One region of the Nocardiopsis baichengensis YIM 90130 genome, then DNA from elsewhere that is predicted to be linked to it. Evidence: riboswitches for the same ligand, from Rfam matches in the RefSeq annotation. Region 1 holds a riboswitch; each other region holds the start of a gene.
What was found. Region 1 has a riboswitch for cobalamin ahead of C892_RS0125945 (energy-coupling factor ABC transporter permease). Riboswitches for the same ligand answer to the same signal wherever they lie in the genome.
Positions count from the first base shown of each region.

Region 2: another riboswitch for cobalamin. It lies ahead of C892_RS0124220 (ribonucleoside-diphosphate reductase subunit alpha); the one in region 1 lies ahead of C892_RS0125945 (energy-coupling factor ABC transporter permease).
Region 3: another riboswitch for cobalamin. It lies ahead of C892_RS0124255 (ABC transporter substrate-binding protein); the one in region 1 lies ahead of C892_RS0125945 (energy-coupling factor ABC transporter permease).

Region 1 is NZ_ANAS01000039.1:36,329-44,236, forward strand. It holds gene C892_RS0125930 (energy-coupling factor ABC transporter ATP-binding protein) at 1-216, opposite strand, end outside; gene cbiQ (cobalt ECF transporter T component CbiQ) at 213-959, opposite strand; gene C892_RS0125940 (energy-coupling factor ABC transporter substrate-binding protein) at 976-1,356, opposite strand; gene C892_RS0125945 (energy-coupling factor ABC transporter permease) at 1,353-2,072, opposite strand; cobalamin riboswitch at 2,105-2,346, opposite strand; gene C892_RS0125950 (ferredoxin family protein) at 2,506-2,718, shown strand; gene C892_RS0125955 (precorrin-8X methylmutase) at 2,715-3,335, shown strand; gene C892_RS0125960 (sirohydrochlorin chelatase) at 3,378-4,286, shown strand; gene cobC (Rv2231c family histidinol phosphate aminotransferase CobC) at 4,729-5,772, shown strand; gene cobT (nicotinate-nucleotide--dimethylbenzimidazole phosphoribosyltransferase) at 5,951-7,908, shown strand, end outside.
Region 2 is NZ_ANAS01000036.1:36,158-44,065, forward strand. It holds gene C892_RS0124205 (NYN domain-containing protein) at 1-1,304, shown strand, start outside; gene C892_RS0124210 (tetratricopeptide repeat protein) at 1,346-1,897, shown strand; gene C892_RS0124215 (HAD family hydrolase) at 1,984-2,637, opposite strand; cobalamin riboswitch at 2,711-2,975, shown strand; gene C892_RS0124220 (ribonucleoside-diphosphate reductase subunit alpha) at 3,113-6,739, shown strand; gene C892_RS0124225 (ribonucleotide-diphosphate reductase subunit beta) at 6,812-7,885, shown strand.
Region 3 is NZ_ANAS01000036.1:46,477-54,384, forward strand. It holds gene C892_RS0124240 (phosphocholine-specific phospholipase C) at 1-1,326, opposite strand, end outside; gene C892_RS0124245 (MHYT domain-containing protein) at 1,539-2,294, shown strand; gene C892_RS0124250 (FecCD family ABC transporter permease) at 2,343-3,407, opposite strand; gene C892_RS0124255 (ABC transporter substrate-binding protein) at 3,410-4,402, opposite strand; cobalamin riboswitch at 4,496-4,662, opposite strand; gene putP (sodium/proline symporter PutP) at 4,879-6,423, shown strand; gene C892_RS0124265 (putative glycolipid-binding domain-containing protein) at 6,602-7,159, shown strand; gene nadE (NAD(+) synthase) at 7,282-7,908, shown strand, end outside.

The sequences.
Region 1 (7,908 bases):
CACCCGCCCCCGCCGCGGGCGGAGGCTGCCGGCCAGCAGCCGCAGCAGCGTCGTCTTGCCTCCGCCGTTGGGGCCCAGCACCGCGAGCACGCCGCCCGTGGGCACATCCAGCTCCAGACCGCGGAAGACCGGCGGGGCGTCCGCGTATCCGAACTCCAGGTCGCGCACGGCCAGGACCGGCGCGGTGCCGGTGGAGGCGGGGGCCGGGGCCGTCATGTCCACACTCCTCTGCTCAGGGTCACGGCGGCCACCAGGACCGCGGGCACGGCGGCCGCGGCCACCGGTGCGGCCCGCAGCGGGGCCTGGTCGACCAGCACCGTCAGCGCCCCGGTGTAGCCCCGGCACTCCAGCCCGCGCTGCAGGCGGGCGGCCCGGTCGTAGGAGCGCACGAACAGCGCCGCGCCCAGCGCCCCGAGCGAGCGCACCTGGTTGCGCCGGTTCGCATAGCCGAGGCGGCCCGCCTGCGCCGACCCGATCCTGCGGGCGGTGTCCAGCGCCACGAACAGCATCCGGTAGATCAGAGCCACCACCTCCACCAGCGCCGGGGGCAGCCCGATCCGGGTGAGCCGGGGCAGCACCTCGGCCAGCGGGGTGGTGAACGCGAACAGCAGCTGGCACACCAGGGCGGCCGAGGCGCGGCCGACGATCTCGGCGGCCCGCCCCGCGCCCTGCGGGTCCCAGGCCACCGGGGCCTCCGGCCCGCCCACGGTCACCAGCAGCGTCACCGCGCCGGTGGCGATGAACGCCAGCGGCGCGGCGGCCGTGCGCAGCAGGCGCCGGGGCGGCACCCGCGCCGGCCCGAGGCCGAACGCGAGGGCGACCGCCCCGGCCAGCGCGGCGCCGGGCCAGGCGGGCAGGACCAGGGCGCACACCAGCAGGCCGCCGAAGAGCACGCCTTTGACGGCCGGGTGGACGGTGCGCCACGGGCTCCGGTAGGCCTCGGCGTCGATGGTGAGCACCGCGCCGCCCCTCCGATCAGGAGCCGGCGGCCGGGGCGCGGTCGTCCCCGCCGCCCGGGTCGGCCGGCTCCGGGGCCGGGCCCGTCCGGCGGCGGGTGCGCAGCACCCCGAGGGCGTAGCCGATGATCCCGGCGCCGACCGCCGCCTGCAGCGCGAACAGTCCGGACTCGATCTCCCCGGACGGGGCCTCGTACAGGGGTGAGAACCACGGCTCGTAGGAGGGGGCGATCTCCTGGATCGTCTCCTCGGCCTGCCCGTCGGCCCCGGCGAAGGGCTCCTCCAGGTGCGACCCGGCGCCGATCAGCAGCGGCAGGGCCGCCAGGGCGGCGGCGACCGCCACCAGGGCCCAGGTCGCCCAGGCACGGGGGCGGGCGCGCCCCTCGGTCTCGGTGCTCATACCGCCTCCCCGCTCGTCGCCGGCTGCGCCGGGCCGGAGCCGCGCAGCACGCCCAGCCGCAGCAGCTGGTCCCGCCCCACGGTCGTCAGCAGTCGCACGATCACCACCGTGACCAGCCCTTCGATGACCGACAGCGGGACCTGGGTGATGGAGAAGATGGACGCGAACTTCACGAACGCGCCCCCGACACCGCCTGCGGCGTCGGGGAAGGCCAGGGCCAGCTGGAGGCTGGTGACCGTGTAGGTGCTCAGGCTGGCGGCGAACGCCGCCGCGAACACCCCGGCGCCCAGTGAGGCCTGCTCGGACATGCGCGAGGTCAGCGCCTGCACCGCCCGGTAGGCCGCGTACCCCACCCACGGGCCCACCACGGCCATCGAGAACACGTTGGCCCCGAGGGTGGTCAGGCCGCCGTGGGCGAGCAGCAGCGCCTGGAACAGAAGGGTGATGGTGCCGAGCGCGGCCATCACCGGGGGACGGAACAGCACCGCCCCCAGCCCGACCCCGGTGGGGTGCGAGCAGCTGCCGGTCACCGAGGGGATCTTCAGTGCCGACAGGACGAAACAGAACGCCCCGGACGCGCCGAGCAGCAGCTTGGCGTCGGGGTCGGCGCGGACCGCGCGTGTGAGGGAGGCCACGCCGTGGACGACGAAGGGCGCGGCGGCGGCCGTCCAGGCCGCCGCGTGCACCGGGGGTAAAAACCCTTCGGCGATATGCATGGTGAGAAGACCCGCTTCCAGCACCTCGTGGACGGACGTCGTGCGCCGTGGCCGGTCTCCTGGCTCGCGGGTCGCCGCCTCACCGCCGGCCTTCCCGCGACGGGCTCCGGTGGGTTCCGGAGCACGCCTCAGTGGCCTGCGCCGCCGTCCGCGGGGGACGGACGGTGGGGCGGAGGGCTACCCGTTCACAGTGGCGAGGGCCGCGCCGGATTCGCACCGGACTTCCCGATCACCACGGCTCTTCGACCGTACGGCGATCGCACACGGTTCGCAATGGCGGGTCGGTCGCGAGAAGGCCGGGCACGGGTCCGGAGGCCCCGCGGGCACGGCTTTTCGGGGTGGAGCGCACCCCCGGTCGGGCGGGCTCCGACCGGTGCCCGTGTACTCTGTCCCGGCGCGGCCCGAGGACGAGGCGACATGAGGGGGACGGCCAGTGCACGAGGCCACCGGCCCCGCCCCCGTCGCCGTGACCTGGGACTGCACGGGCTGCGGGGCGTGCCTGCTGACCTGCCCCGAGCACGCGATCCGCCCCCACGGGCGGCCCCTGGACATCCTCGCGGACCGGTGCACGGGCTGCCTGGAGTGCGTCGAGGTCTGCCCGGCCGACGCGATCGTGCGACTGACCGAAGGTGAGGAGAGCAGGTGACCAGGACGCCCCGGACCGTCCACCCGATCGAGGAGGAGTCCTACCGGATCCTGCGCTCCCGCATCGACCTGGGGCACCTGCCCCGGCTCAGCCGCGCGGTGGCCGAGCGGGTCATCCACGCCAGCGCCGACCTGGACTACGCCGAGGACCTGGCGATCGACGACGCCGCCGTGCGCAGGGCGGCCGCCGCGCTGGCGGCCGGCGCCCCGGTGGTGGCGGACGTGGCGATGGTCGCCTCGGGCATCACGGCGCGCGAGTGCGTGTGCCGGATCACCGACCCGCAGGCCGCCCGGCTGGCCCGCGAGGAGGGGCTGACCCGTTCGGCCGCCGCCGTCCGACTGGCCTTCGAGCAGGTCGGGCCGGGTGCGGTGTGGGTGGTGGGGTGCGCCCCCACGGCCCTGGAGGAGCTGATCGCGCTGGGCGCCCGCGGGCTGGACCCGGCGCTGGTCATCGGGCTTCCGGTGGGGTTCGTCGGCGCCGCGGAGTCCAAGGAGGCGCTGCGTGCCAGCGGTCTTCCGCAGGTCAGCAACGTGTCGGAGAAGGGCGGCTCGGCGGTGGCCGCAGCCGCACTGAACGCGCTGCTGTACGAGGGGCGCGAGGAGGACGGCCCGGCGTGAGACGCGCGCGGGCCGCGAGCTTGGAGCTTGGAGAGGACAGGGATGAGACCCCCGCTGCTGTTGGCCGGCCACGGCACCCGCGACGACAAGGGCGTCGCCGAGTTCAAGGCGTTCGTGGAGCGCTTGGGCCGCCGCTTCGACGACCGTGAGGTCGCGGGCGGGTTCATCGAGCTGTCCCCGCCGCCGCTGACCGACGCGGTCGGCGACCTGTACGCCAAGGGGCACCGCCGGGTGGTGGCGGTGCCGATGATGCTGGTCGCGGCGGGGCACGCCAAGGGCGACATCCCCGGCGCGCTGTCCCGGGAGCAGGAGCGCCACGACGGTCTGGAGTACGTCTACGGACGGCCCCTGGGCCCGCACAGCACGATGCTGCGGCTGCTCGGCGAGCGCCTGGACGACGTGCTGGGGGAGGGCGGCGCCGACGAGGAGACGGCGGTGCTGCTGGTGGGGCGCGGCTCCACCGACCCGGACGCCAACTCCGAGGTGTGCAAGGTCGCGCGGCTGCTCCAGGAGGGGCAGGCCAAGGCGCGCGGGGTGGCGTTCGTGGAGCCGGCGTTCATCTCGCTGGCCTGGCCGAGCGTGCCCGAGGGGCTGGACCGCATCCGGCGCCTGGGGGCCAAGCGCATCGTGGTGCTGCCGTACTTCCTGTTCTCGGGGGTGCTGCCGGACCGCGTCGTGGACCAGTCGATGGAGTACGCGCAGGAGAACCCGGACCTGGACGTGCGCTGCGCGCCGGTGATCGGGGACTGCGACGGGCTGGCCGACATGATCGCCGAGCGCTATGAGGAGGCGCTGCAGGGCGACATCCGGATGAACTGCGACACGTGCGTCTACCGGATCGCGATGCCGGGCTTCGAGGAAAAGGTAGGGGCGCCCCAGGTCCCGCACCACCACCCGGACGACCCCTCGCATGGGCACGGTCACGGACACGGCCATGGCCACGGTCACTGAGCGGTCCTGACGGGGAGGACCCCGTCCCGCTCTCTTGAGCCGCGCCCGGTACTCGCCGGGCGCGGCTCGTTGCTTCTCTGCGGGGAGCACTGCCGGTGGGCAGGACCGTGCCCGTCCCGCTCAGGGGACGGCGGGGCCGCTGAGGCCGGACCCGGGGCGGAGGCGTGTCCCGCCCGGCCGCCGCGGAGGTGTGCCGCGGCGTGGCAGGGTACGGCTCCGACCGTGGGACCTTCGGCCGTGGGAGGCCGTGCCCCGGGTAGGAGAGGCTTTCCGCCGGGCACGATGAGCAGGATGAGGCCGGGGTGCACGAGGTGCCGGGGCATGAGCGTCGGGGCCACTGCCTCCGCCGACGGGGCGCCGGTATAGGGTCGCCTGATGTGTCCGGAACACCCCGGTTTCTCCCGGGGATGGTGTGAACAGGGGAATGAGGTGAACAGCCCCGGTGGCGGTGGACGCCCGACACGGCGGCGAGGTCGATCTTCGGCACCACGGTGACGCCGAGACCGGCCCCGGACTCGCCGATTTCGCGGTGAACGTGCGGAGCGGGGCCCCGCCCGCCTGGCTGGCCGAGCGCATCGCCGCCTCCCTCACCGGCCTGGCGGCCTACCCCGATCCGGACCCCGCCCGCGAGGCCGTCGCCCGCAGGCACCGCCGCGACCCCGCAGAGGTGCTGCTCACCGCCGGGGCCGCCGAGGCCTTCGTGCTGCTGGCCCGGGCCCTGAAGCCCCGCCGGGCCGCCGTGGTCCACCCCCAGTTCACCGAGCCCGAGGCCGCGCTGCGCGCCGCCGGGCACCCCGTCGACCGGGTCGTCCTCGACCCCGCCGAGGGCTTCGCCCTCGACCCCGCACGGGTCCCCGACGACGCCGACCTGGTGGTCCTGGGCAACCCCACCAACCCCACCTCCCTGCTGCACCCCGCGCGCACCGTCGCCGCCCTGGCCCGCCCCGGCCGGGTGCTCGTCGTGGACGAGGCCTTCGCCGACTGCGTGCCGGGCGAACCCGAATCCCTGGCCGGCCGCCGCGACCTGCCCGGCCTGGTCGTGGTGCGCAGCCTGACCAAGACCTGGGGCCTGGCCGGACTGCGCGCCGGCTACCTGCTGTCCGACCCCGCCACGGTGCGCCTGCTGGGCGGGGCCCAGCCGCTGTGGTCGGTCTCCACCCCGGCCCTGGCCGCCACCGAGGCCTGCTGCTCGACCCGGGCGCTGGCCGAGGCCGAGGCCTGGGCCCGCGAGCTGACCGAGCACCGCGCGATGTTCGCCGAGGCGCTCACCGGCGCCGGCGTGCACGTGCTGCCCGGTGCCGCGGCCTCCTTCCTGCTGGTCCGCGCCGAGGACGGGGCGGGGCTGCGGGAGCGGCTGCGCGAGCGCGGGATCGCCGTCCGGCGCTGCGACACCTTCCCGGGCCTGGACGCCGACTGGCTGCGCATCGCCGTGCGGGAACCGCGGACCTCGCTCCCGATGGCCCGGATTCTGGCAGAGTTGCTCTGAGCCGAATGAGGACATTGGTCGCGGAGTGTCCGGAACGGCGGAGGCGCGTCGCCGGTCCGGCACCGCACCGCCGACGGGGGACCCGAGGGGGAGACCACGTGCCCGACCACCGTGTGCCGACCGGCCCCGTGCCGACCGCACCGCACCGATACCCACACCGGCCCTGCGGAGGGACGCCATGACCGGTAACGACGACCGCTCTCCGGCCGACCGGGGAGCCGAGGACGAGCCCGGCCGCGGAGGCGGCGGGCTGCTGGACGACCTTCCCGAGGCGGGCCGCGGGGGCACGGCCCGGGCGCCGTCGGCCCCCGACCCCGCGCCGCAGCGGGCCAACCCCTTCCACGCGCCCTCGCCCCCGCCGCGCAGGTCGGCGGCGGCCAAGCCCAACGTCATCCCGTTCCGCGGCGCGCCGCCGGCCCCCGAGCCCGCGCGCCCTGAACCGGAACCGGAGCCTGAACCGGCGCCCCCGGCGCCCGCCCCGGCCCCCGAGCCCGCACGGGCCGAGCCCGCGCGCCCCGAACCGGAACCGGCGCCTCCCGCGCCCGAGGCCGCCCCGGCGGCGGCGCCCGCTCCGGCGGCGCCCGCGGCGCCCGCGCCCGCCCCCGGGTACGGGCCCGCCACAGAACAGCCTGACCAGCACGAGGACACCTCCCGAGAGAGCACTGCGAACCCAGACGTGAACGCACACGCTTACGCGGTCCCCGAGCCCGAGCCCTCCGACGGCGCCCCGCGCGGCACCGACCGGTCGGCCGCGGCCCCCGGACCCGCCCTCGCCCCGCAGCCCGCCGCCGACCCCGCCGCGTCCCCGGACCCGGCGCCCGCCCCGGCGGAGCCGTCCGCGCCCGCGTCGGCGCCCGACGAGAACGCCTACAGCGCCGCCGATCGCGACGCCGTCTACCGGGCCATCGCCGAGCGCCGCGACGTGCGCACCGGCTTCCGCCCCGACCCCGTGCCCGACGAGGTGCTCACGCGCGTGCTGTCCGCAGCGCACCAGGCCCCTTCCGTCGGCTTCTCCCAGCCCTGGGACTTCGTCCTGGTGGAGGACGGGGACGTGCGCGCCCGCGTGCAGGAGCTGGTGCAGCAGCAGCGGGCCGAGTACGCCCGCGCCCTGCCCGGGGCCCGGGCGCGCGCCTTCTCCGGGCTCAAGGTCGAGGCCATCCTGGACACCCCGGTGAACGTGGTCATCACGGTCGACCCGACCCGCGGCGGCCGCCACACCCTGGGCCGCCACGCCCAGCCGCAGACCGCCTCCTACTCCACCGCGCTCGCGGTGGAGAACCTGTGGCTGGCCGCCCGCGCGGAGGGGCTGGGCGTCGGCTGGGTGAGCTTCTTCCACGAGCGCGACCTGGCAGCCCTGCTCGACCTGCCGCCGCACCTGGAGGTCGTGGCCTACCTGTGCGTCGGCTACGTCGACGACTTCCCGCCCGAGCCGGAACTGGCCCTCGGCGGCTGGGCCAAGCGCCGCCCGCTGTCCTGGGCCGTCCACCACGAGCAGTACGGGCGCCGGGGCCTGCCGGGGGAGAAGGCGACGAGTTTGCTGGACGAGACCATCGCCACGATCGGCCCGCTGGACACGCGCGCCACGGCCGAGGCCGAGGACCGCCAGCGGCGCATGACCAAGCCCGCCGGCGCGCTCGGCGTGCTGGAGGAGGTGTCGGTGCGCCTGGCCGGGCTGGCGGGGGAGTGCCCGCCGCCGCTCCCGGAGCCGGCCGCGGTGGCGATCTTCGCCGGCGACCACGGCGTGCACGCCCAGGGCGTGACCGCTTGGCCCCAGGAGGTCACCGCGCAGATGGTGCACAACTTCCTGGAGGGCGGCGCGGTCGCCAACGCCTTCGCCGCGCAGGTGGGCGCCGAGGTGACGGTCGTGGACGTGGGCGTGGTCGGCGACCTTCCCACCGTGCCGGGGCTGCTGCCGCGCAAGGTCGCCCGGGGGACCGCGGACATGACCCGGGCCCCGGCCATGTCGCGCACCCAGGCCGAGTACGCGATCGAGGCGGGCATCGAGGTGGCGCGCGACCTGGCCACGGCCGGGAACCGCTGCCTGATCACCGGCGACATGGGCATCGCGAACACCACCGCCTCGGCGGCGCTGATCGCGGCCTTCACCGGCGCCGACCCGGCCGAGGTGACGGGGAC
Region 2 (7,908 bases), on a different contig from region 1:
TGCGCCGGGAGTGCGACGACCTCATCGAGATCGGCGCGGGGCACCTGCGGCCCTACGTCAACCTGCTGTCCGGGGCCGGCGCCGGGGAGTCCTCGGCCGAGACCACCGCCCCGCTGACCAACGGCCGCGCTCGCTCGGCCCCCGAGACCGAGCGGCACCCGGTGGAGGCGCACCCGGCCTCGGCCCGGGTCGAGCCGGCCGCCGCGCAGAGCGGCGGCGTGGAGGCGGTGCTGGCGGCCACCGGGTCCCAGCAGTCGATGGGCGGCAGCGCCATGGACCAGCTGCGGGCCATGCGCCAGACCCTGGACCGGCAGCGCGGTGGCGACCAGCTCGCCCCGCAGGCCGGCCCGGACACGCCGCAGCAGAACCCCTCGGGCCCGATCGACGCCAACGGCTTCCCGACCGGGCCGCGCGCCTCGCACGCCGCCCCGCCCCCGCAGACCCCGCCCCAGGCCGCGGGGGGCCCACCGGCCGCCGGGCACCAGCAGGCCACCGGGGGTAGGCCCGCCATGGGCCACCCGACGGGGCCGCAGCCGGCCATGGGGCACCAGACGGGCGCCCAGCAGGCGATGGGGCACCAGACGGGCGCCCAGCCCGCCATGGGGCACCAGCAGGCCACCGGGGGGCAGCCCGCCCACCCGCCGACCGGCCCGCAGCAGGCGCCGCACCACGGCCCCGCCGCGCACACCGGCCACACCGGGCAGCAGCCGTCGTTCGCCCCGGATGCCTACGGCGCCCCGCCGCAGCAGCGCCAGGCGCCGCACCAGCCGCAACCCCCCTATGAGCGGGAGGCGCCGCCCGGTACCGCCCCGCCGGATCCGCGGTACGGCCACGGCCCTACGACCGGGGAGAACCCCGGATACGGAGGTAATACCGGGCCAAACCCTATTTTTGGGGCCAGTACGGAGGCTGACTCCCCGCAGGGGAGCGGCCCGGGGGGACCGCAGGGGCCCCCGGACGGCGGTACTGGCCCCCGACCCCGACCCAGGGTCCAGCACGGGCCCTACACCGACCCGACCCCCAGTGCGGACTTCGCCCGCGCCGGGGGGTCGGTCGCGCGCACCATCGAGGACGCCGTGAATGTCGCGCGCCAGGAGGGGAACGACTTCGCCGAGTCCATCGCGCGCGACGCGCCCGTCCTGTGGCTTGAGGCGGTGCTCGTCCGCCGCCCCCGGATGCCCTCCGACCTGGAGGCGCGGCTGTTGCAGGGGTCGGCGCTGCCGATCGACTTCCTGCTGCGCGACGAGGTCCGCGAGGCGCTGCGGCAGGGCTTCTGGGAGGCGCTGGAGCGGCACCGGGAATGACCGGGGCGCTGCGGGGCGGCGACAAGCGAGGGAGGCCGATTGTGACCCGAGTTACCACGGCCGATCTGGACCGCCTGGAGTTCCGGGCCGTCCAGTCCGGCGACCATGCCGACGTGGCGGTGGAGCTCCTCGGGCTGGCCAACAGTGTGGACGCCGACAGCGAGGTGTCGCGCGCCGAGCTGTTCGTCCGCGCCGGTGAGCAGTGGGAGATGGCCCAGGAGTTCGACCGCGCCTCCCGCTCCTACCAGCGGGCCATCGACGACGGGGGGATCACCGTCATCGACGCCCGCGCGCTCCAGGCCGGGGCGCTGCTGGAGCTCGACGACATGGACGGCGCCGCCGCCCGGCTGGAACAGCTGCGCGCCGAGGGGCCGCGGAACCTGCCCACCTTCATCCACATCGCCGAGACGCTGCAGGCGCACGGCGACCTCAAGGGCGCCCACGCCTGGTCGACGCTGGGCGTGGAGCGCTTCCGGCACCAGGACGTCTCGCCCTACGTGCACGACCTGCTCATGGAGCTGCTGCGGATCCGCTTCCGGATCCGTGTCGACCTGGGCTTCGACGAGGACGCCCTGGACCGGATGCTCGACTGAGCGCGCCGATCGGCACCGGAAACGACCGCACCGAGCGGTACCGGGCGGCTCTGGCCGGCGCCGGGCGTGCCCCGGCCCGCCGCCCCTCAGGGCGCCGCCGCGCCGTCCTCCACGAGCCCCCGCCCCAGCCGGTAGGCCTCCTCCAGGCTCCGCCCGCGGTAGGCGGCCGCCGCCAAGTGGTCGATGTGCGCGTCGCCGTTGACCGCGACCGTGTGCGGCAGGTGGCGGAAGAGCGGCGCGTCGGACATCGAGTCCCCGTAGGCGATGCAGTGCTCGGGTGCCACGCCCAGCGCCGTTCGGACCCGCTCGCAGATGCCGACCTTGTCCGCAGGGGTGAGGATGCGGCCGGGGTCCGGCGGCCCGGTGAACGGGGGAGCGGGGAACAGCGAGGCCTCGACCCGGTCGAAACCGAAAGCGGCCAGCCGCTCGGCGAAGAACGACGGGGACATCGTGATCACCAGGGAGTGCTCGCCGCGGCGGCGGATGTCGGCGCAGACCCGCGCGATACCGTCGAGGAACGGCCCGCCGGCGAAGGCGGTGTCCACGTGCGCGGGGGTCAGGTGGCGCCACACCTCGTACAGGGCGCCGGAGAACCCCCGGGTGTCCAGCTCGCCGGCGGCGAAGCGGCGCTCCAGCGCGGTGATCGCCTCCTCGGTCCCGCTGGCCCGGGCCAGCTCCAGGCTGGCGGTGCTGTCGGCGATCAGGGTCCCGTCCATGTCGAAGATGTGGAGTCGCGTCATCGCTCGGCAGCCTATACCGGCCCTGTGAGACACGGCTATCTTGCGGTGGTCGCGACCGGGGGGCACCAGATGTAGTATCGCTCCCGCCGATGGTTCACCCCGGATGCGAGACCGGGGTGAGGCAAGAGGGAACCCGGTGCGAATCCGGGACTGCCCCGCAGCGGTGAGCGGGAAGCGGCGCGGCCCAACGGCCCGGGGGGACCGGGGTCCGCGCCTTCCGATGTCCGCACGAGCGCACTGGGCGCGTGAGCGCCCGGGAAGCGGCGGACGCCAGGCCGCCCGGCCAAGGCCGGGCGACGCCCGCGAGTCCGAAGACCTGCCGTCGGTGTGCGCCTTTCGCGTGCACGATCTACGGGGCCTCGAGGGCGGGCCGCCGTGAGACGGGGGACCGGCGTGTCCGGGTGCGCCCCCGCTTCGCGCTTCTCCGGCCTCGACTTCCCGACCGGTTCATCGACTACCTGGTGGGAGCGAGCGAATGACCCTCGACACGGAGCCGGCGGCCTACATCGCCGATGCGGTGCGGGAGGCGAGCGCCGGACTGGCCGGAGTGCGGCCGGAGGCGGTCGTCGCCGAGGCGCGCCGCGGCCTGTACCCCGGTATCCGCGACGACGAGGTGGAGCTGGCGCTGATCATGGCGGCGCGCAGCCTCGTCGAGGAGGACCCCGACTACTCGCCGCTGGCGGCCCGCCTGCTGCTGGGGTCGCTGCGCCGCGAGGCGCTGAGCTTCCTGTCCGGGTTCGGCGACGCCGTCGGCCAGCAGGCGATGGCCGACCGCTACCCCGCCTACTTCGCCGACTACGTGGCGCGCGGCACGGCCCTGGGCCAGCTCGACCCCGAACTGCAGAAGTTCGACCTGGAGCGCCTGGGGGCGGCGCTGCGGCCCGAGCGCGACCTGGAGTTCACCTTCCTGGGCCTGCAGACCCTCTACGACCGCTACTTCCTGCACAGCGACGGGGTCCGCTACGAGCTGCCGCAGGCCTTCTTCATGCGCGTGGCGATGGGCCTGGCCCTGGAGGAGGACGACCGCGACGCGCGCGCGGAGCAGTTCTACGACCTGCTCTCGTCGTTCGACTTCATGTGCTCCACCCCGACCCTGTTCAACGCCGGCACCCGGCACGCCCAGCTCTCGTCGTGCTTCCTGACCACCGTCGACGACGACCTCCAGGCGATCTTCAAGGGCATCTCGGACAACGCCCTGCTGTCGAAGTACTCGGGCGGCCTGGGCAACGACTGGACCCCGGTCCGCGGCATCGGCGCCCACATCCGCGGCACCAACGGCAAGAGCCAGGGCGTCGTCCCCTTCCTCAAGATCGCCAACGACACGGCCGTGGCGGTCAACCAGTGCTTCGCTCCGGAGACGTCCGTCTACACGGCCGAGGGGACGCGGCCCATCGGTGAGATCCGCGCGGGGGACCTCGTTCTGGGCGACAGCGGGACCTACCGCGAGGTCACCGACGTGATGGTCTACGACCAGACCGATCCGATGGTCGAGATCAACGTCAAGCACGCGGTCGAGACCCTCAAGGTAACGTCCGGCCACCCCTTCTACGCGATCCGCGGTGTTCCGCTGGGCCAGTCGAACAGCCGCACCTATGACTGGATCGCCAAGGGGAAGGTCCGCCCCGAGTGGGTAGAGGCGGGCGAGCTGGAAACAGGCGACTACGTCGCCCAGGTCGTCCCCCGGGAGACCGTTCCCGTCGAGGGCTTCACCGCCGACGACGCCCGGCTCTACGGGATCCTGCTGGGCGACGGCCACCTGGGCAAGAACGGCACGCAGTGGGGGGTCTCCGGCAACCCCGAACTCGACCCGCACCTCGAGTTCGTCCGCGGCTACCTGGAAGAACGGGGCATCCACTACTGGGAGACCGGCAGGGACGACACCTACCTGCAGATCCACTGGTCCTTCGGCAGCGGCGCGACGCGCTGCGCCGAGACCGGTCGCATCACCGGTGCCGGGGCGCCCACCCTTCCCTTCACCGCCGACGACATCTACGACGGGGGCCGGAAGAAGCGCATCGCGCGGCGCTTCATGCACCTCCCCCTGGACCAGACGAAAGCCCTGCTGCACGGTCTGCTCGAAACCGACGGCGGTGTCTCGCGCGGGGTGGAGATCTACTTCACCACCACGTCGCGTCCCCTGGCGATGGGCGTCCGGTACCAGCTGCTGCGGCTGGGGGTGCCTGCGGCCGGCCAGTACCGGGAACGCGGCCAGGCGCACACCGGTCGCCGCTCGGACGGCACCGAGATCTTCTTCGACGGCCTGGTGAAGGCGTTCGACATCCGTGTCCCCGCGGTGGAGGGGATCGCCGAGCTCCTCGGCTGCCGCCCGCTCACCAAGCGGAACTGGATCGAGCACGCCGGCATGGTCTTCACCCGTGTGCGGGACGTGGCTGAGACGGAGACCGTTCCCCAGGTGGTCGACCTGAAAGTGGAGGGCGATGAGACCTACATGACGGCCTCCGCCCTCGCGCACAACGGAGGCAAGCGCAAGGGCGCCGTCTGCGCCTACCTGGAGAGCTGGCACATCGACGTCGAGGAGTTCCTCGACCTGCGCAAGAACACCGGGGACGAGCGGCGGCGCACGCATGACATGAACACCGCCAACTGGGTGCCCGACCTGTTCATGCGGCGGGTCGAGGCCGACGCCGAGTGGACCCTGTTCTCCCCGGACGAGACCGCCGACCTGCACGAGGTGTACGGCCGGGAGTTCGAGGAGCGCTACGAGGCCTACGAGCGGGCCGCCGACGCCGGGCAGGTCAAGGTGTGGCGGCGGGTGCGCGCCGTCGACCTGTGGCGGCGGATGCTCACCATGCTCTTCGAGACCGGCCACCCCTGGATCACCTTCAAGGACCCGTGCAACCTGCGCTCGCCGCAGCAGCACGCCGGGGTGGTGCACTCCTCCAACCTGTGCACCGAGATCACCCTGAACACCAAGGCCGGCGAGGAGGTCGCGGTCTGCAACCTCGGCTCGGTCAACCTGGCCCGGCACGTCTCCGGCGGCCGGCTGGACTCCGAGCGCCTGGAGCGCACGGTGCGCACCGCGGTGCGCATGCTCGACAACGTCATCGACGTGAACTACTACACGATCCCCGAGGCGCGGACCGCCAACATGCGCCACCGCCCGGTGGGCCTGGGGCTCATGGGGCACCAGGACGCGCTGTTCCGGCTGCGCATCCCGGTGGGATCGCAGGAGGCGGTGGCCTTCGCCGACGAGAGCATGGAGCTGATCTCCTACCACGCCATCGCCGCCTCCAGCGATCTGGCGGCCGAGCGCGGCTCCTACGCCTCCTTCGAGGGGTCGCTGTGGAGCAGGGGCGTGCTGCCGATCGACTCGCTGGAGGCCCTCGCCGAGGCCCGCGGGGGCGAGCTGGACGTCGACCGCACCGCCCGCCTCGACTGGGACGGGCTGCGCGCGCGGGTGCGCGACCAGGGGATGCGCAACTCCAACGTGATGGCGATCGCCCCGACCGCCACCATCGCCAACATCACCGGCGTCGGCCAGTCCATCGAGCCGATCTACCGGAACCTGTTCGTGAAGTCGAACATGTCCGGCGACTTCACCGTGGTCAACCCCTACCTGGTGCGCGACCTGAAGGAGCGCGGCCTGTGGGACGACGACATGGTGGCGCGGCTCAAGCTGCACGACGGCAGCCTCGGCCCGATCGACCGGGTGCCCGCCGACCTGAAGGAGCTGTACGCCACCGCCTTCGAGATCGACCCCGAGTGGCTGGTCGAGGCGGCGGCCCGGCGGCAGAAGTGGATCGACCAGGCCCAGTCGCTGAACCTGTACATGGCCGCCCCCAGCGGCCGGAAGCTGGACGCGCTGTACCGGCGCGCGTGGCGGACCGGTCTGAAGACCACCTACTACCTGCGGTCGCAGAGCGCCACGCACGTGGAGAAGTCGACGCTGAAGGGCACCGACGGCCGGCTCAACGCGGTCGCCGCGACCCCGTCGCCCTCCGGGTCCTCCGGGTCCTCCGGGTCCTCCGCACCCGCGTCCGGCCCGTCCGCGGCGGCAGCGGCCGCGGGGGAGCAGGACGGTCCCGATGCGGCGGGCGCGGCCTGCTCCATCGAGGACCCCGAGTGCGAGGCCTGCCAGTAGCCCTGGCGGCCCCCGCCCGAGCCCCCGCCACCCGATCGAGCACCGAATCACGAAAGACGACGGTTCCCACCCATGACGACGGCCCCGGAGACCCACGGCACCGGACTCGGCGAGATCGACCGCGGCGGCGCCCGCGTGAGCGTCGACGACAAGTCGATGATCAACGCCCGCGCCGACGTGAACCAGCTCCTTCCGCTGAAGTACCGGTGGGCCTGGGACAAGTACCTGGCCGGGTGCAACAACCACTGGATGCCCACCGAGGTGTCCATGCAGGCCGACATCGCCCTGTGGAAGTCGGCCGACGGGCTCACCGACGACGAGCGCCTGATGGTCAAGCGCAACCTCGGCTTCTTCGCCACGGCGGAGTCGCTGGTCGCCAACAACATCGTGCTCGCCGTCTACCGGCAGCTGACCAACCCCGAGTGCCGCCAGTACCTGCTGCGCCAGGCCTTCGAGGAGGCGGTGCACACGCACACCTTCCAGTACATCTGCGAGAGCCTGGGGCTGGACGAGGGCGAGCTGTTCAACATGTACCGGGAGGTCCCCTCCATCACGGAGAAGGACGCCTGGGCGCTGAAGTTCACCCAGAACCTGGAGGACCCCGACTTCGCCACCGGCACGCCCGAGGCCGACCAGGCGTTCCTGCGCGACCTGATCGCCTTCTACGTGGTGTTCGAGGGGATGTGGTTCTACACCGGTTTCGCGCAGATCCTCTCGCTGGGCCGGCGCAACAAGATGGTCGGCGTCGCCGAGCAGTACCAGTACATCCTGCGCGACGAGTCGATCCACCTGAACTTCGGCATCGACGTGATCAACCAGATCAAGCTGGAGAACCCGCACCTGTGGGGGGAGGAGTTCCAGCGCGAGGTGCGCACCATGCTCCGCGAGGCCTGCGAGCTGGAGGTCGCCTACGGCAAGGAGACCATGCCGCGCGGCGTCCTGGGCCTCAACGCCGAGCTGTGCGAGCAGTACATGCACTTCATCACCGACCGCCGCGCCGAGCAGATCGGCCTGGAGCCGATCTTCGGCGGCACGGAGAACCCGTTCCCGTGGATGTCGGAGATGATGGACCTGAACAAGGAGAAGAACTTCTTTGAAACCCGAGTCATCGAGTACCAGACCGGCGGCGGCCTGAGCTGGGACTGACCTGACAGGACACGGCCCCTGGA
Region 3 (7,908 bases), on a different contig from region 1:
TGAGGTGTGGTCGAAGACCTCCGAGCACACGTAGCCGCCCACGCTCCAGGGGGAGACCACCAGCATGGGCACGCGGACGCCCAGGCCGGTGGGGGCGCCGTCCCAGTACTCCTCCTCGGTGCCGGGCGGGGGCACCGGCGGCGGCACGTGGTCGAAGAACCCGTCGTTCTCGTCGAAGGAGATCAGGAGCGCGGTCTTCGCCCACACCTCGGGGGAGGAGGCCAGGGCGTCGAGGACGCGGTAGGTCAGGGTGGCGCTCTGGACGGGCGAGGAGGAGCCGGGGTGCTCGGACTCGGCCGAGCTGGGCACCAGGTAGCTGACCCGGGGCAGGCGTCCGGACTCGACGTCGGAGCGGAAGGCGTCGGTGAGGCTCCCCGGCGTTCCGCGGCGCAGCCCCCGGTCGTACAGCACGCGCTCATCGCGGCCGAGCGCCTCCACGCCCTGCTCCAGCAGCTCCAGCAGGCGCTCGCGCTCGTCCTCGGGCCGGCCGGCGAGATCGCCGTAGAACTCGGTGAGGCCGCTGTAGTCCCCGGCCTTCGACAGCGCCTTGCGGGCGATCGCCTTGAAGCGGGCGAAGAAGTCGAGGTTGTTGTCGGTGAAGTTGTCCCATTCCTGGTACACCTGCCAGCTCACGCCCGCCTCCTGCAGGCGCTCGGGGTAGGTCGTCCAGTCGTAGCCCGGGTGGCGCCCCTCGTCGTAGGCGTCGTTGCCGACCGCCCGGCTCCCGTCGGCCTCGAAGCCGGTCCACCCGCTGATCCAGTGGTTGCGGTTGGGGCTGGTGGAGGTGTGGATCGACGAGTGGTAGGCGTCGCAGACGGTGAAGGTGTCGGCCAGCTCGAACTGCAGCGGCAGGTCGCGGCGGTCGTAGTGGGCCATGGTCGCGGCGGTCTTGGCCGCGGTCCAGCCGTCCATCCGCCCCCGGTTCCACGCGCGGCGCCCGCCGTGCCAGGAGTGGTCGAGGGCGCCGATGTACTGCAGCTCCTCCCGCTGCCGCTCGGCCGCCTCGCGGACGCCGAACGGCGGCACCGGTGCGGAGGGCGGCCCCTGCTCGAACACGCTCCGCCCGTCGGGCAGGCGCACGGCGTTGCGGTCGCCGAACCCCCGCACCCCCTGCAGGGTGCCGAAGTAGTGGTCGAAACTGCGGTTCTCCTGCATGAGCAGGACCACGTGCTCGATCCGCCCGACCCCGCCGGGCGGTGCGGGCTCGGCGAGCGCGGTGCGCAGGGAGGGCGGCAGCAGCGAGAGCGCGGCGGCCCCTCCGGCGGCGGCCGCGCCGGCGCCGAACAGGCCGCGGCGGGAGAGGGGGCGGGGGCTGGGCTGGGACACGGGTGGTGCTCCTTCCGACGGTGCCGCCCGGGAACGCTAGGGGTGCGAGGGGGCGGCGGGAAGGCCCGCGGATGGAGCGCGGGAGAACGGCCGTTGTCCGGGAACGGCCGCTGTGCAGGGATTGCGGGTGCGCTGCACGGGTTGCGATGATCTGCGGCGTTCTGCGGTAGGGGGAAACGGCCTGGTAGTGCGGGCCGCGAGGGGAAACAGGCATGGTGGAGCATTTCGCTCAGGGGGTGTGGACGCCGCTGGTGGCGTGCGCGGTGTCGGTGCTGGGGGCCTTCCTCGGCCTCAGGTACGCCTCGCGGGCGCTGTCGTCCTCGGGCCGGACCCGGGCGGCCTGGACCGCGCTGGGCGGGCTCTCGCTGGGCGGGGCGGCGGTGTGGTCCATGCACTTCATCGCGATGCTCGGGTTCCGCGTCCCCGGCACCCCGATCCGCTACGACCCGCTGCTGACCGCCGCCAGCGCCGCCGTCCCCGTGGTCGTGATGACCGGCGCGCTGGCCGTGGTGGTCGCCCGCCGGTGGCGCCGCCTGGTCGTGCTGCCGGTCGGCGGGGTGCTGGTCGCGACGGCGATGCTCACCATGCACTACATGGGCATGGCCTCGATGCGGATGGACGCGGCGATGGCCCATGAGCCGCTGTTCGTCGCGGGTGCCGCGGTGGTGGCGCTGGGCGCCTCGGGCGGCGCGCTGTGGTTCGTGGGCAAGCGGTGGACGCTGTCGGCCACGCTGCTGGGGGCCGGGCTGCTGGGCTGCGCGGTGTCGGCCATGCACTACATCGCGATGGCCGGGGTGCGCGTGGAGGCGGCGGGCGCCCCGGGGCACGAGGCGTCCGGAGGCGTCCCCGCCCTGGCCTTCCTGACCCCGATGGTGATCGGTCCGGGCGCCTTCCTGGTGCTGGGCACCCTGCTGCTCCTGGTCCTGCCCGACGAGCGCCCGGTCACCGGAGAAGCCGCCGTCCCCTAGCCGCTCCTCCGGTGCACCGGCCCAGGCCCAGGGCCCCGAACGGTCCGCTCAGCCCATCGTCTTGCCCGCGCGCGCGTCGCGGCGCATCAGCCACAGGAAGAAGGGCGCCCCGCACAGGGCGGTGAGGATGCCGACCGGGATCTCCTGGGGCGCGGCGAGCGTGCGCGCCGCCAGGTCGGCCATGACCATGAACGACGCCCCGAGCAGGACCGCGACCGGGACGGCGCGCCGGTGGTCCGTCCCCACCAGCAGCCGGGCGATGTGCGGCATCATCAGCCCGACGAACCCGATCGGCCCTGAGAGGGCGACGAGCACCCCCGTCGCCAGGGACGTGGCGACGAACATCAGCGCGCGGAACCGGTGCACCCTCAGCCCCATGCCGTGCGCCATCTCCTCGCCCAGCTGGAGCACGTTGAGCGCGGGCGTGGCGGCGGCCGTCGCCAGCAGCCCGACCCCCACCGCCACTGCGGCCAGCGGCAGGTCCTCCCAGGTGGTCCCGCCCAGGCCGCCCAGCGTCCAGCGCTGGACGGCCCGCGAGGCGTGCGGGTCGCCCGACATCATGATCATCAGGCTCGCCATGGCCGAGCACACCTGGCCCACGACCACCCCGGACAGGATGAGCCGGGTGACCGTCATCCGCCGCCCGGTGCGGGCCAGCAGGTACACGGCCACGAGCGTGCCCAGCGCGCCGAGGAACGCGGCCGCCGGCATGGAGTAGGCGCCGAAGAGCGTGACGCCGCCGATCACCACCAGGACCGCCCCCAGGGTCGCCCCCGAGGAGATGCCCAGCAGCAGCGGGTCGGCCAGCGGGTTGCGCACCAGGGTCTGCAGCACGGCGCCCACCCCGGCCAGCCCCGCGCCCGTCATCGCCGCCAGCAGCACGCGCGGGGCGCGGGCGGTGACCACGATCGCCTCGTGGGCGCGCGGCCAGTCCGGTTCGACCAGCCCGGGCAGCAGGCGGTGGGCGGTGATGCGCCAGGTGTCGGCGAAGGAGACGTCCACCGAGCCGACGATCACGCCGAAGGTGGCCGCCACCGGCAGCGCGCCCGCGAGCAGACCCAGCACCAGGGGCAGGGGGAGCAGGCCGGGGCGGCGCCCCGTCGCGGTGCGCACGCTCAGCCGTCCTCGCCCGGGTGCAGCTGGTCGGCGACGTCGGCGACGGCGTCGCCGATGCGCACCCCCACCACCGCCGAGGACAGCGGCAGGACCGCGAAGCGCTCCTCGCGCACCGCCTCGGTGCCCGAGAGCAGGGGGTCGTCCTTGACGGCCTGGATCTTCTCCTCGACCGTGATCGAGCCGTAGTCGTAGAAGACGATGGCCTCGGGCTCGCGGTCGGCGGCCTGCTCGATGGACACGTCGGAGAACACCTGGTCGACGTCGTCGAAGACGTTGCGCCCGCCCGCGCGCTCGATGATGTCGGTGCCGATCCCCTTGCCGCCGGAGGTGAAGACCGTGGTGTCGACGTTGTCCACCACCAGCACGTCGACCGGTTCGGTGCCCTCCATCCGGGAGTCCGTCTCCGCGAGGCGCTCATCGATCCCGGCGATCAGCTCCTCGGCGCGGTCCTCGACGCCGAAGAGCTCGCCGATGTTGCGGATCTCCTGGTGTGAGGTCTCCACGCCCACCTCGTCCGCGCACTGCTCGAGGCTGCCGTAGGTGGTCATGCCCGCGTCCTCGAGGGCGTCGCGGCCGCGCCCCTCGGCCTCGTCGAAGGCGCTGCCGGGGTAGCCGGCGTAGGCGAAGTCGGGCTCGGCGGCGAGCAGGTCCTCGAAGGAGGGGTACTCGTCGGCCAGGACCGGGACCTCCTCGTAGGCCTGCTCGTACTCGGGCAGCACCGCGTCGTCGAGGTAGGCGGTGCCGACCATGCGGTCCTCCAGGCCGAGCGCCAGCATCACCTCGGTGGCGTGCTGGTTCAGGGTGACCGCCCGCTCGGGCGGGGCGTCGACGGTCACCTCGCGGTCGCACTCGGAGACCGTGACGGGGTAGCCCTCTGCGGGGGCGGCCTCCTCCTCGGAGGCGCCGGTGGTGCCGCAGCCGGCCAGTGCTGCGGCGGCCGCGGTCAGGGCGATCAGGCGCGCGGGGGCGCCGTGCGGGGGTCGAAGGTGCACGTCCGGTCCTCTCCCGGGATCCGGGCGCGTCCGGGAAAGGGCAGGGCAGGGCCGTGCACGTGTGCATCCTCTCCGGGGTCCGCGCCCCTGGTCGGCAACGTTCCGCGACGGGTCAGTCTCCTGACTCCCGGATCGTCGCGTCGCCCGGCCTTCCAGCGCTCGCGCGCCGTGGCCTCCAGCGGGGTCGGCTCCCCGGTCACAGTGGCGGGACCGTGCCGGACTCGCACCGGCTTCCTGGCTCCCGTCGCGGCACCAGCGTACGGGGAGGGCCCAGAGCGGGAGAAGGCAGGTCCGCGCTGTGCGATCGGACAACTGCTCGGCCATGTTCTGGCTGGTCGGACAACTATGGAGGACGAATGTGACGGCCGTATCTCGAAGGAGTGGCGAAGTGCATATCGGTCATTGCGCCGCACGTGACGCGGAGTACAGGATGCGGTGGTCGTCACCATCCTGAGCTGGAGAAAAGGGGGCCAGGCGTGGACCAGTCACTGCTGGCGTCCGTCCTCACCTTCGCCGCGTACTTCGTGGTGATGGTGGGGATCGGTCTGTGGGTGTACAAGCGAACCGTGTCGCTGTCGGACTTCGTGCTCGGCGGCCGAAGGCTCAACAGCTGGGTCGCCGGCCTGAGCGCGAACGCCAGCGACTTCAGCGGCTGGCTCCTGCTGGGGCTGCCCGGTGCCATCTACCTGTCGGGCCTGGGAGAGGCCTGGATCGCCGTGGGCCTGGCGCTCGGCTTCGCCGGCAGCTGGATCCTCATCGCCGGCCGGTTGCGCGTGTACACCGAGCGCGCCACCGACGCCCGCAGCGGCGGCGAGTCCGACTCCCTGACGCTCTCCTCCTACCTGGAGAACCGCTTCGGCGACCGCACCGGTCTGCTGCGCGGCGTCTCGGCCCTGCTCATCCTGGCCTTCTACCTGTTCTACGTCGCCTCCGGCCTGGTGGCCATGGGCGGGCTCTTCGAGCAGGTCTTCGGTCTGAGCTCGGCCGTCGCCATCGTGGCCGGCGTGTCGATCGTGGTGCTCTACACCTTCCTGGGCGGGTTCCTCGCGGTCAGCTACACCGACGTCGTGCAGGCCGTCATGATGTGGATCGCGCTGCTCGTCGTGCCGATCGTGGCCATCGTCGCGATCACCGGCGACGCCGAGCGCGGCACCGGCGGCCTCTCCTCCGTCCTGGGCGGCTTCCAGGGCCAGGGGGCGCTCGACACCGGCGCCGTCCTCGCCCCGGTCGTCGTCATCTCCGGTCTGGCCTGGGGCATCGGCTACCTCGGCCAGCCGCACATCCTCGCCCGCTTCATGGGCATCCGCTCGGTGGGCGACGTGCCGCGGGCCGGCGCGGTCAGCGTGGCCTGGGCCGTCTCGGCGATGACCCTGGCCGTGGTCATGGGCTTCGCCGGCGTCGCCTACTTCGGCTTCGACAGCGAGCTGGACAACGCCGAGAACGTCTTCCCCTCGCTCATCCAGGCCCTGATGAACCCGTGGGTGGCCGGGCTGCTGCTGGCCGCCATCCTGGCCGCGGTGATGAGCACCGCCGACTCCCAGCTGCTGGTCGCCTCCTCGGCGCTCACCGAGGACGGCTACCGGGCCTTCCTCAAGCGCGACGCCTCGCCGCTGACCCTGGTGTGGGTCAGCCGGCTGGCGGTCGTGGCGGTGGCGGTGGCCGCCGCCGGGATCGCGCTGAGCGGGAACAACACCGTGATGGACCTGGTGGGCTACGCCTGGGCCGGGTTCGGCGCCGGCTTCGGCCCGGTGATCCTGCTGTCGCTGTACTGGAAGAGGATGACCTGGACCGGCGCGCTGGCCGGGATGGTCGGCGGCGGCGCCACCGCGGTCATCTGGGACGTCCTGGACGAGAAGGTGCTGGAGACCGGCCTGTACGCGATGGTCCCGGCGGTCGTGGTCAGCGTCGCGGCGATCTTCGTCTTCAACGGGCTCGCCAAGGCGACCGACGGGATGGCCGAGGACTTCGACCGCGTGGACGCCGAGTACCGCGGCGCCAAGCAGAGGGCCGGGTCCGCCTGACGGCGCGGTCCGATCCGACCACGCCCCCCTCACAAGGAAGGGCCCCGCGTACCGTCCGCGCGGGGCCCTTCCGCATGCGCACCGCCGTTTCGGCGTCCCATCTCCGGATCGCCCTCCGTTCATGCATTGTGATGGGGGCGTTCTGGTGCGTAACGGGGGCGAACGGTAGAACAGACGCATGTGTGAGCATCCCGCTGCATGGCGCCGCCTGGGCGGCGAGGGCACGGGTGTGGGCACGGTCATCGCCGAGCGCGACGGCTTCCGCCTGGAGGCGACGGAGGCCGCCGCGGGGGAGCGCCCTTTCGGCGGCCGCCTGACCGTGCGCACGGACCTGGCCTGGGAGGTCCTCCGTGCGCGCTTTGAGGCCGTGACCGATCAGGGCATGAAGGCGGTGGAGCTGTGCCGCGCGGGGGCGCAGTGGAGCGTCGACGGGACACGCCGCCCCGACCTCGACGGCTGCGTGGACGTGTGCGCCTCCTGCACCCCGCTGACGGTGACCCTTCCCGTCCGCAGGCTGGGCCTGCGCAAGGGGGAGGCGCGCGAGATCGCGATGGCGTGGGTCGACGTTCCCGGCCTGACGGTGCGCAAGATCGCCCGCCGGTGCACCCGCTTGGAGCCGGCCGGGGGACGCCAGTGCTACGAGATCAGCGACGAGGCGCTGGGCACCGTCCGGGTGACCGTCGACCGCGAGGGGGTTCCCTTCGACCTCGAAGGCATGTACACGCGCGCCGCGTGAGCGTCGGCGCACCCCGGCCCCTCCCGGCCCCCTGTCGGCCCGCTTCAGGCCCCGATGCCCGGTGCCCTGCCCGGGAGCGGGATAATCCTCCGAGGACAGACGCAGCCCCGGGGAGGACCCACATGAGCGCACCCGACCTGAGCGACGCCCGCAGTGAGATCATCCGCGACCTGGAGGTCGCCCCGGAGTTCGACGTGCGCCGGGAGATCGAGCGCCGCGTCGCGTTCCTCGTCGAGCGGCTGATCTCCACCGGTGCCCGCGCGCTGGTGCTGGGGATCAGTGGGGGCGTCGACTCCAGCACCGCCGGGCGGCTGTGCCAGCTGGCCGCCGAGCGGGTGCGCGAGGGCGGCGGGGACGCCGAGTTCATCGCCATGCGCCTGCCCTACGGGGTGCAGCGCGACGAGGACGACGCCCAGCGCGCGCTGGGCTTCATCGCCCCGGACAGGATCCTGACCGTCGACGTCCGTCCCGCCACGGACGGGCTGGCCGACGCCCTGGACAAGGCCGGCCTGGACTACGCGGGCGACTCGGCCCGGGACTTCGTCATCGGCAACGCCAAGGCGCGCGAGCGGATGGCCGCCCAGTACGCCGTCGCCGGGGCGGCCGGCGGCCTGGTGGTCGGCACCGACCACGCGGCCGAGGCGGTGACCGGCTTCTTCACCAAGTTCGGCGACGGAGCCGCCGACCTGGTGCCGCTCACCGGGCTGACCAAGCGTCGCGTCCGCGCGGTCGCCGCCGAGCTGGGCGCT